2 regions of the Pseudomonas sp. X10 genome follow, and region 1 is predicted to be linked to the other one. Evidence: riboswitches for the same ligand, from Rfam matches in the RefSeq annotation. Region 1 holds a riboswitch; the other holds the start of a gene.

Region 1 (4,595 bases):
GGTCACCAGTTTGGTGCCGTCGGGAAAGGTCGCCTCGACCTGGACGTCGTGGAGCATCTCGGCCACGCCCTCCATAACCTGGTCGCGGCTGAGTACTTCGCGGCCCAGGCTCATCAGCTCGGCGACGGTACGGCCGTCACGGGCGCCTTCGAGCACCGCCGCGCTGATCAGCGCCACCGCTTCCGGGTAGTTGAGCTTCAGGCCGCGGTCGCGACGGCGCTCGGCCAGCAATGCCGCGGTGAACAGCAGCAGCTTGTCTTTCTCTCTCGGGGTCAGCTCCATGGTGCTTCTCTCAGGTAGCCCAGATGCGCGGGGGGCATGGCGCCAAGCCGATCACGGCGGGGCGCAGCACATGCCACAGGCGCTGCAGGGTGTGTTGCAGATGTTGGTTGTCGTGATCGAGCAGACGAATCACCAGCAGTTGGCCAAGCAAAGTGGCGCCTGCCGGCGTCGCCAGCGTCTCCAGCTCGGCACGGACCAGGTCGAGGGCCGCGGCGTCGGCCGGTGCGGCGCAGAAGGTCGCCAGCAGCGGATGGCCGGCGAGCTTGTCCAGGTTCCCGCCGTCCAGGCGCAAGCGCTCGTGCAGGCCGGGATCTTCAGGCATGTCGATGATCAGGCGGCTGTCCAGGGCGCCGTGGCTGAACGTCTCGTTCATCACCGGACGGCCCAGGCACAAGGTCTCCCAGGCCAGCAGGCGGGCACCGGGGGCGAGGCTGAAGCGGCTGTGCAGCGCGGCGCGCGCGCCGGCGAAGAAGATGCTGTCCTGGGGCAACCATTCCAGCGTGCTGCCCTCCTCCAGCACGAAGCGCTGTTCGAGCTGCGCGGTCGGCCCGGCGCTGCGGTAGAACTTGCTCGCCCCCGGCATCGTCAGCAAAGCGTGGCTGCCCGGCTCAAGGTGGATGTCCAGGGCCAGGCGGTCGCCTCCGACGATGCCTCCCGGAGGATGCAGCACATAAACGTGGCACGGCGCCCCTTCGGGATAGAACGGGCGCTGCACCAAAAGAGGTCCGAAATGTTTACGCGCACCAATGCAGGTCATGCGCTCGCGTCGGATGAAGCGCAGCTTCAGCTCCGCGCTCCAGCCCGCCTGCGCCTCAAGGTTCGCGATGTTTTCCGGCATGGACATGCCCAAAGCCCCGGTACATGCGGCACAACGGCCGCCTCGGTTGAACAACCTGCATCCGCCCGAAGGCGCATGCCTGACCAATCGATCAGTAATCGATGGGCAGGCCGTTGCAGGTTGCGGGCCAACCTGAGGGGTGCGCTGTTTTGAGGCAGACGGGAATGGAGGCGATGGCCTGGTGGCCACACCACTTAAGGTACGCACCAATTCGTGACTGGCCGTTTCCGATCTGCGGCGGATGTATTATCGTGGCGAGGTGCGCAATTAACAGCGGCCTGAGCGATCAGGCATCTGCAAGACAATAGAGGGTGTCATGAGCAACGAAAGCATTAACTGGGACAAGCTGGGCTTCGACTACATCAAGACTGACAAGCGCTACCTGTCCTTCTGGCGCAATGGCGAGTGGGACCAGGGCACCCTGACCGAAGACAACCAGCTGCACATCAGCGAGGGCTCGACCGCCCTGCACTACGGCCAGCAATGCTTCGAAGGCCTGAAGGCCTACCGCTGCAAGGATGGTTCGATCAACCTGTTCCGCCCGGACCAGAACGCCGCTCGCATGCAGCGCAGCTGCGCTCGCCTGCTGATGCCGCAGGTGCCGACCGATGTGTTCATCGAGGCGTGCAAGCAGGTGGTCAAGGCCAACGAGCGCTTCGTTCCACCGTATGGCAAAGGCGCCCTGTACCTGCGTCCTTTCGTCATCGGCGTGGGTGACAACATCGGCGTGCGCACCGCCCCCGAGTTCATTTTCTCGGTCTTCGCCATCCCGGTCGGCTCGTACTTCAAGGGCGGCATGACCCCACATAACTTCCTGATTTCCAGCTACGACCGTGCTGCCCCACAGGGCACCGGCGCGGCCAAGGTCGGCGGCAACTACGCAGCCAGCCTGATGCCGGGGGCCGAAGCCAAGAAAGCCCACTTCGCCGACTGCATCTACCTGGACCCACTGACCCACTCGAAGATCGAGGAAGTCGGTTCGGCCAACTTCTTCGGCATCACCTCCAACAAGGAGTTCGTGACACCGAAGTCGGCCTCGGTGCTGCCTGGCATCACCCGCCTGTCGCTGATGGAACTGGCAGAATCGCGCCTGGGCCTGAAGGTGATCGAAGGCGACGTGCTGATCGACCAGCTCGACCGCTTCATCGAAGCCGGCGCCTGCGGCACCGCTGCTGTGATCACCCCGATCGGCGGCATCGAGTACCAAGGCAAGCTGCACGTCTTCTACAGCGAAAGCGAAGTCGGCCCGGTCACCCAGAAGCTCTACAGCGAGCTGACCGGCATCCAGAGCGGTGACGTCGAGGCACCGGCAGGCTGGATCGTCAAGGTCGCCTGATCGCCCTTCCCTCTCTCGCCGCCGTGTCCAACGGCGGCGTGTTGTGCAGCCGGACATCGCAGCCGTCGGTGTCCGGCCCGCCGCACAAGCTGGCATCGCCGCACACCAACGCCCCTCCAAACGATTGACTGAATATCCATTCGATGGTCAGATGCGCGCCAGTTTCAGGTGTCCTGCGCCGCCGTGCGCAGGGTGAAACGGGAAGCCGGTGCGTCATGTCCCCATGACTAGTCCGGCGCTGCCCCCGCAACGGTAAGCGAGCGAATCCTTCGACATACCACTGTGTGCAAGGGCTGCTCCCGCTTCATTCGCGACCGCGAATGAAACAGGAACAGACCTAGAGCATGGGAAGGTGAAGGCGTCATGACCCTCGCAAGCCCGGAGACCGGCCTGAAGCTTCGTTTGGCAACCCGCGGTGGGCGGGCGCAGGCCGGTTTTCGCGTGCGCGCCTGCGTGCGTGGTTCCTTCATGCGTTGTTTCCACCGGGATTCATTCATTCCTGTTCGCAGTGGAACGACATGTCCCGCATCAATAAGCTTCACACCCTGGCGGCCTGCCTGGCCGTCTCCCTTCCGGCCCTGGCCGATGAGCAAGACAGCAAGGTCCTGGCCCTGCCCTCCACGGCTATCACCGATACCCGCGACGCCCAGACCATCGACCTGGCCACGCCTGTGCCAGCCGGCTCGCGCCTGAACCTCAGTGCCCTGGAGACCCCGGCCAGCACCAGCAGCATCACGGCCGAGCAGATCCAGCAGCGCGCCAACCTGACCGTACAGGACGCCGTCACCCGCTCGCCGGGCATCACCTCGGCCGGGACTCCGGGTAACGGCGGCACCGCCCTCTCGGCGCGCGGCTTCACCGGCCATGGCTCGGTGATGACCCTGTTCGACGGTGCGCGCCTGTACACCGGTGCCGGCACCCAGACCTTCCCGGTCGACCCCTGGATGGTCGAGCGCATCGACGTGATCCGTGGCCCGGCCTCGGTGCTGTACGGCGAAGGCGCCACCGGCGCGGTGGTCAACGTAATCCCGAAAAAACCCTTCGCCGGCGAGATCCGCAACCATCTGCGCCTGGGCTATGGCTCCTGGGACCGCCAGCAGCTTGGCCTGGACAGCGGCGGTAGCCTCAGCGAGCGCCTGAGCTACCGCGTGACCCTCAACCGCCAGGAAGGCAACGGCTGGGTCGACCGCGGCGATTCGCGCAACCTGGCCTTGAGCGCCGCCCTGCGCTTCGACGCCACCGACGACCTGAGCTTCACCCTGGCCCACGAGCGCGGCGACGCCGAGCCGATGAACTACTTCGGCACCCCGCTGATCGACGGCCACTACCGCGACAGCTTGCGCAAGAAGAACTACAACATCCGCAACGACGTGCAGCGCTACCACGACGAGTGGACCCGCTTCAACACTGACTGGACCATCAGCGACACCGTCAGTGCCAGCAACCAGCTGTACTACATCAAAAGCCGCCGACATTGGCGCAACGCCGAGGACTACACCTGGGATGCAGACCGCGAGCAACTGCTGCGTGAAAGCTTCCTGGAAATCAAGCACAACCAGGAACAGATCGGCGACCGCCAGAGCTTCACCTTCGACCACTCGCTGTTTGGCCTGGCCAGCAAGACCGTGGTCGGTGCCGAGTACAACAAGATCCGCTTCAATGTCGACAGCAACTCGCCATACAACGACATCGGCGGCGATTACATCGACCCGTGGAGCCCAGCGCCAGGCTGGTTCCACAGCGACTCGCCGCTGCGCCCGCAGACCTTGAGCACGACCCACACCTTCGCCCTGTTCGCCGAGAACCGCACCCAACTGACCGAGCGCCTGTCGCTGGTCACCGGCGTGCGCCGCGACCAGAACCACATCGACCGCGACAACCTGGTCGATGGCAGCCGCAGCGACCGCAGCCTGCAAGGCGGCAACTGGCGCGCCGGCCTGGTCTTTGCCGTGACCGACGACCTGTCGCTGTACGGCCAGTACTCCACCAGCGAAGACGGCGTGAGCAACCTGATCAGCCTCAGCCCGACGCAAATGAACTACGACCTGACCGAGTCGAAGCAGACCGAGTTCGGCCTCAAGCAGCGGTTCTGGGAAGGCCGTGGCGAGTGGACCCTGGCGGCCTATCACATCGTCAAGA
Region 2 (4,595 bases), 290 kb from region 1:
CGTTTTAGTACAGGGAGTATAGGGGTGTTGAAAAAACAAGGACGGCCTGTTGAAAAGGCCTACAGGCATGGCTGTCTTTGAGGAGGGTGTTGCTGCTATGAGCGAGGGAACGGCGAGTATACGCAGGCTCAGGCCGCTGATGGGCCTGTGAGCGTGGTGCTTACAGGCGCAGTATCAGGGGCTTGCCCAGGTCAGGTGTTCGAACGCATGCCGTGGCAACCTTCATGAGCCTTGAGAATACGTTCGGTGGATGCTGGATTGCGCGCCAGGGCCGCACCGACGCGGGCCGGACGAGCGACCAGGGTGCCTGCGCAGTTCGGGCAATGCCCTTTGAACTGGCTGTCATTGCAAGCGCGGCAGAAGGTGCACTCGAACGAGCAGATCAGGACATCCGGGCTGTCTCCCGGCAGATCGGTGCCACAGCATTCACAGTTAGGGCGTAGCTCAAGCATGGCGGGGGCCTCGGGTGGAGAGGGACTGTCGAGTCTGCAACTGCCAGGGCTGGGCTGGCAAGCTCGCCTGCTCAGGGCCGATAGAGGTGGGCATGGCCAGCGCGGTACAGCGCCGACTCGGCGAAGGGCGCATCGCCCAGCACATGGCCGACCAGAATCAGCGCGGTGCGGCGAAAGCCCTTTTCCCGGGCGCGTTCGACGATGTCCTGCAGGGTGCCCTGTACCCAGTCCTGATCCGGCCAGGTGGCACGATGGATCACGGCGATCGGGCAGTCGGTACCGTAATGGGGCAGTAGGTCCGCAACGATCTTGTCCAGGTGCTTGACCCCCAGGTGGATGGCCAGGGTGCAGCGGTGGCGTGCGAGGTCGGCCAACTGTTCGCCAGCCGGCATCGGCGAGCTATCGCCATAACGCGTGAGGATCACGGTCTGCGCCACGTCGGGTAGGGTCAGCTCGCAGCCGAGCAGGGCCGCGCTGGCGGCCGTGGCAGTAACGCCGGGGATGATCTGGTAGTCGATGTCGAGCTCGCGCAAGTGGCGGATCTGCTCGCCGATGGCGCCATACAGGCTCGGGTCGCCACTGTGGACACGGGCGACGTCCAAGCCTTTTGCATGGGCGTCACGGATGGCTGCGATGATTTGTTCCAGGTGCAGTTCGGCACTGTTGATCACGGTCCGGGCCGTATGGCCCTCGAGCACGGCGGCCGGGACCAGCGAGCCAGCATAGATGATCACCGGGCATTGGCGGATCAGGCGTTGGCCTTTGACCGTGATCAGCTCCGGGTCGCCGGGGCCTGCGCCGATGAAATAGACCGTCATGGGGAATCCTTGCTGGGTAAAACGGCGATTATCCGTCAAACCCGGTGCCGCAGGCCAATGCCAGGGTCGCCTGGCCCTGTACGCGGCGAGGAACCTGCAAGATGGCATGGCCTTCATGGCGGGTGGCCATGGCCAGCGCCGCGCTTTCGGCGACGCCCCAGCAACCGCTGTGTCGCCAGGCCGTGGTGGAGCGGTGGCTCAACCGCGCTTCGAAGTGGGCCAGTTGCGCGGCGCTGAAGAATACCAGGGGCAGGCCGAGTTCATCGGCCAGTTGCCGTAACCCGACCTCATCCGACTTCAGGTCGATACTGGCCAGGCCCTTGAGCGCTGCCAGGGGCAAGCCATGGGTGTCAAGGGCCTGATGGAGCAGGTCGCCCAGCTCGCTGGCCGGGCAACCACGGCGGCAGCCGATGCCAGCGTACAGGGCCGGGCTGCAGCCTGCTGTGCGCATCAGGCGTGGTTGCCACGCCGGTACAGCCAGGCGGTGATCAGGCCGAGGGCTACCCAGAAGGCCGCGTTGGTCAGCCAGGAGGCGATCACGAACTGCTTGCCGAGGGCCTCGGGAGCCAGGCTTTCATGCACCTCGGGCTGCGGGGCGCCGATCAGGTGGGGCACGACCAACAGCGCTGCGCCAAGTACCTTGAACAGCCAGTGATGGGCAAACACCAGCAGTGCTAGGCCCACGGCCGTGGCGGCGGCGGTAGCGATCCACCAGCCCTGGCGCTGGCCTAGGTCGGCAGCAGCGGTGCCTGGCAGCTCCGGCGGCAAGCCCAAGGTCGGCGCCAGGCAGAACACGGCGAAGCCCGCCAGGCCCCAGAGCGCGCCAGTGGTGACCCGGCCTGGTTCGCGCAGGCTATAGAGGGCGGCGAGGATCAGGGCGAAGCCGACCGCGACCACCAGGTTGCCACCGGTGGTGGAAAGCAGGCGCTGCCAGCCATCTTCCGGCGCCCAGACCTCGTCGTCGTGCTCATGGGCGGCAACGGCTTCGCCGCCATGCTCGTGGTGCTCGCCGGCGGGGGCCGCGCTTTCATAGGTTTCCGCCTGGAGGATCAGTGGAGTGACCCAAAGGCTCTGCAACAGGGTCAGTAACAGGGCGGCGAGTAGTCCGCTGAAGCCGGCGGTACGGGCAATGCGCTTGATCATGCGGGCGTACTCAGTGGCAAGGGAAGGCGGCGCTGTGGCGGGTGTCGTGAGCGGCATTGTGCACCGCGTCGATGTGCGAGAAACCGGCGAAGTAGATCAGGCACAGGCCCAGCAGGCTGGCACCGGCGGCGATCAGTACACGCTGGCTGAGGCTGGCGGGGGTGGCGACGCTGTGCTTGGCGGTCGTGATGGGCATGACGCTTTCCTCTTGCTTGTTTAGGGGCAACAGGCAAGCGCGACGAAACCCCGGACGCGGCCCGCCGGGGTTTGCGACAACGCCCGCCCACCGCGGGGTGTTCAATCGACGACAGGCCGGTCTCCGGGCTGACGAGGACAGGGCAGTGGACGCACTGTCAGAGGCGTCACCTTCCCATGCCATACGACGGGCGCAGTGGTCTTGACGCTTTTCTCGCTTACCGTTGCGGGGGCAGCACCGGCTTTGTCCGGCCCGGTCAGGGCCTGCGACGCACCGGTTTCCCGTTTCACCCCCGAAGGGGCACCTGAACGCAGGTTGCTAGCAAATCACGGGGCCGTTTCCCCGTCAATCACAGGCAGCGGTTGACCGCCTGCAGGGCACTGCGTAGCCTAGCCGCTTCGAGGTTCTTCGCAATGGCATCCGTGCCAGGCGAAGCTAAGACGGGAACGCGGTGAAGCCGCGGCTGCCCCCGCAACTGTAAGCACTGAAAGGAACGACACAGCCACTGCGCCGAGGCGCGGGAAGGCGTCGTCCGACCCGGCCGAGGCCGGCAAGGTGCAAGCCAGGAGACCTGCCTCGTTCCGATTTCGACTTTCAACCGGGCGGGGTGATCCGGTGGCGAACGCGCCCAGGCCTTGTCCGGCTGGCGGTCCTCGTCCTGCATGCCCGCCATCCTGCCAAGGGCATCGACATGAAAACACTGGCCAAGCTCCCCGTCACCATCGTTACCGGCTTCCTCGGCTCGGGCAAGACCACCTTGCTCCGGCACATGCTCGACAACGCCCAAGGGCGGCGCATTGCCGTCATCGTCAATGAGTTCGGCGAGCTGGGCATCGACGGTGAGATCCTCAAGCAGTGCAGCATCGGCTGTACCGAGGAAGAGGCCAGCGGCCGCGTCTACGAACTGGCCAATGGCTGCCTGTGCTGCACCGTGCAGGAAGAGTTCTTCCCGGTGATGCGCGAGCTGGTCGCACGCCGTGGCGACCTGGACCACATCCTTATCGAGACCAGCGGCCTGGCCCTGCCCAAGCCGTTGGTGCAAGCCTTCCAATGGCCGGAAATCCGCAACGCCTGCACCGTCGACGCGGTGATCACCGTGGTCGACAGCCCGGCCGTGGCCGCGGGCACCTTCGCTGCCTACCCCGAGCAGGTCGATGCCCAGCGCAAGCTCGACCCCAACCTTGACCATGAGTCGCCCCTGCACGAGCTGTTCGCCGACCAGTTGGCCAGCGCTGACCTGGTGGTGTTGAACAAGGCCGATCTGATCGCCGCCGACGGTCTTGCCAAGGTGCGCGCCGAAGTGCTCGAAGAGCTGCCGCCGGCAGTCAAGGTGATCGAAGCGAGCAGCGGCCGCCTGCCGTTGGAGGTCCTGTTGGGCGTGGGCGCCGAGTCAGAGGCGCACATCGATGGCCGCCGTACCCACCATGACAGCCATCACGACGGTGATGACCACGACGACCACGATCACGATGCCTTCGATTCGATCTCCATCGACCTGCCGGAAGCTGACGAAAGTCTGCTGCTCGATGCCCTGACCCAACTGGTGGTCGAATTCGGCATTCTGCGCGCCAAGGGTTTCGCCGCCATACCGGGTAAACCGATGCGCCTGCTGATCCAGGGCGTGGGCACGCGTTTCGACAAGCACTTCGACCGCGCCTGGCGCGCCGACGAGCCACGCGTCACGCGCCTGGTGCTGATTGGCCAGGAGCTAGACGCGGCGCAATTGGAAGCGCGCCTGCGCCAGGCCCTGGGCGCCTGATCCATGCACCTGCTGCGGACCCAGCCCGGCGGTTTCGTGCCGGACGACAGCATCGCCGACCTCGGCCAGACCCCCGCCGACCTGGTGATCCTCTGCAGCGGCGATTCGCACTTGGCGCTGCTGGCCGAAACTGCCCAGCAGTTGCCGGACGATTACCCCAGCCTGCGCCTGGCCAACCCGATGCAGGTGCAGAACCATGCCTCGGTCGACCTTTATGTCGATCAGGT

Evidence for each region. A riboswitch is a leader RNA that binds a small molecule or an ion and turns the genes downstream of it on or off. The one in region 1 is predicted to bind cobalamin.
Region 2: linked by a shared signal. The riboswitch ahead of ACYU03_RS11985 (CbtB domain-containing protein) and the one ahead of ACYU03_RS10700 (TonB-dependent receptor) in region 1 are both predicted to bind cobalamin.

The regions. Positions count from the first base shown of each region.
Region 1 is NZ_CM142677.1:2,325,926-2,330,520, reverse strand. Features, by position in the region: gene ACYU03_RS10715 (urease subunit gamma) at 1-282, opposite strand, end outside; gene ACYU03_RS10710 (urease accessory protein UreD) at 293-1,126, opposite strand; gene ACYU03_RS10705 (branched-chain amino acid aminotransferase) at 1,437-2,456, shown strand; cobalamin riboswitch at 2,606-2,864, shown strand; gene ACYU03_RS10700 (TonB-dependent receptor) at 2,975-4,595, shown strand, end outside.
Region 2 is NZ_CM142677.1:2,614,248-2,618,842, forward strand. Features, by position in the region: gene ACYU03_RS11965 (DUF1272 domain-containing protein) at 192-452, opposite strand; gene cobM (precorrin-4 C(11)-methyltransferase) at 524-1,270, opposite strand; gene ACYU03_RS11975 (cobalamin biosynthesis protein) at 1,299-1,721, opposite strand; gene ACYU03_RS11980 (CbtA family protein) at 1,721-2,413, opposite strand; gene ACYU03_RS11985 (CbtB domain-containing protein) at 2,424-2,609, opposite strand; cobalamin riboswitch at 2,707-2,933, opposite strand; cobalamin riboswitch at 2,994-3,202, shown strand; gene cobW (cobalamin biosynthesis protein CobW) at 3,301-4,368, shown strand; gene cobN (cobaltochelatase subunit CobN) at 4,372-4,595, shown strand, end outside.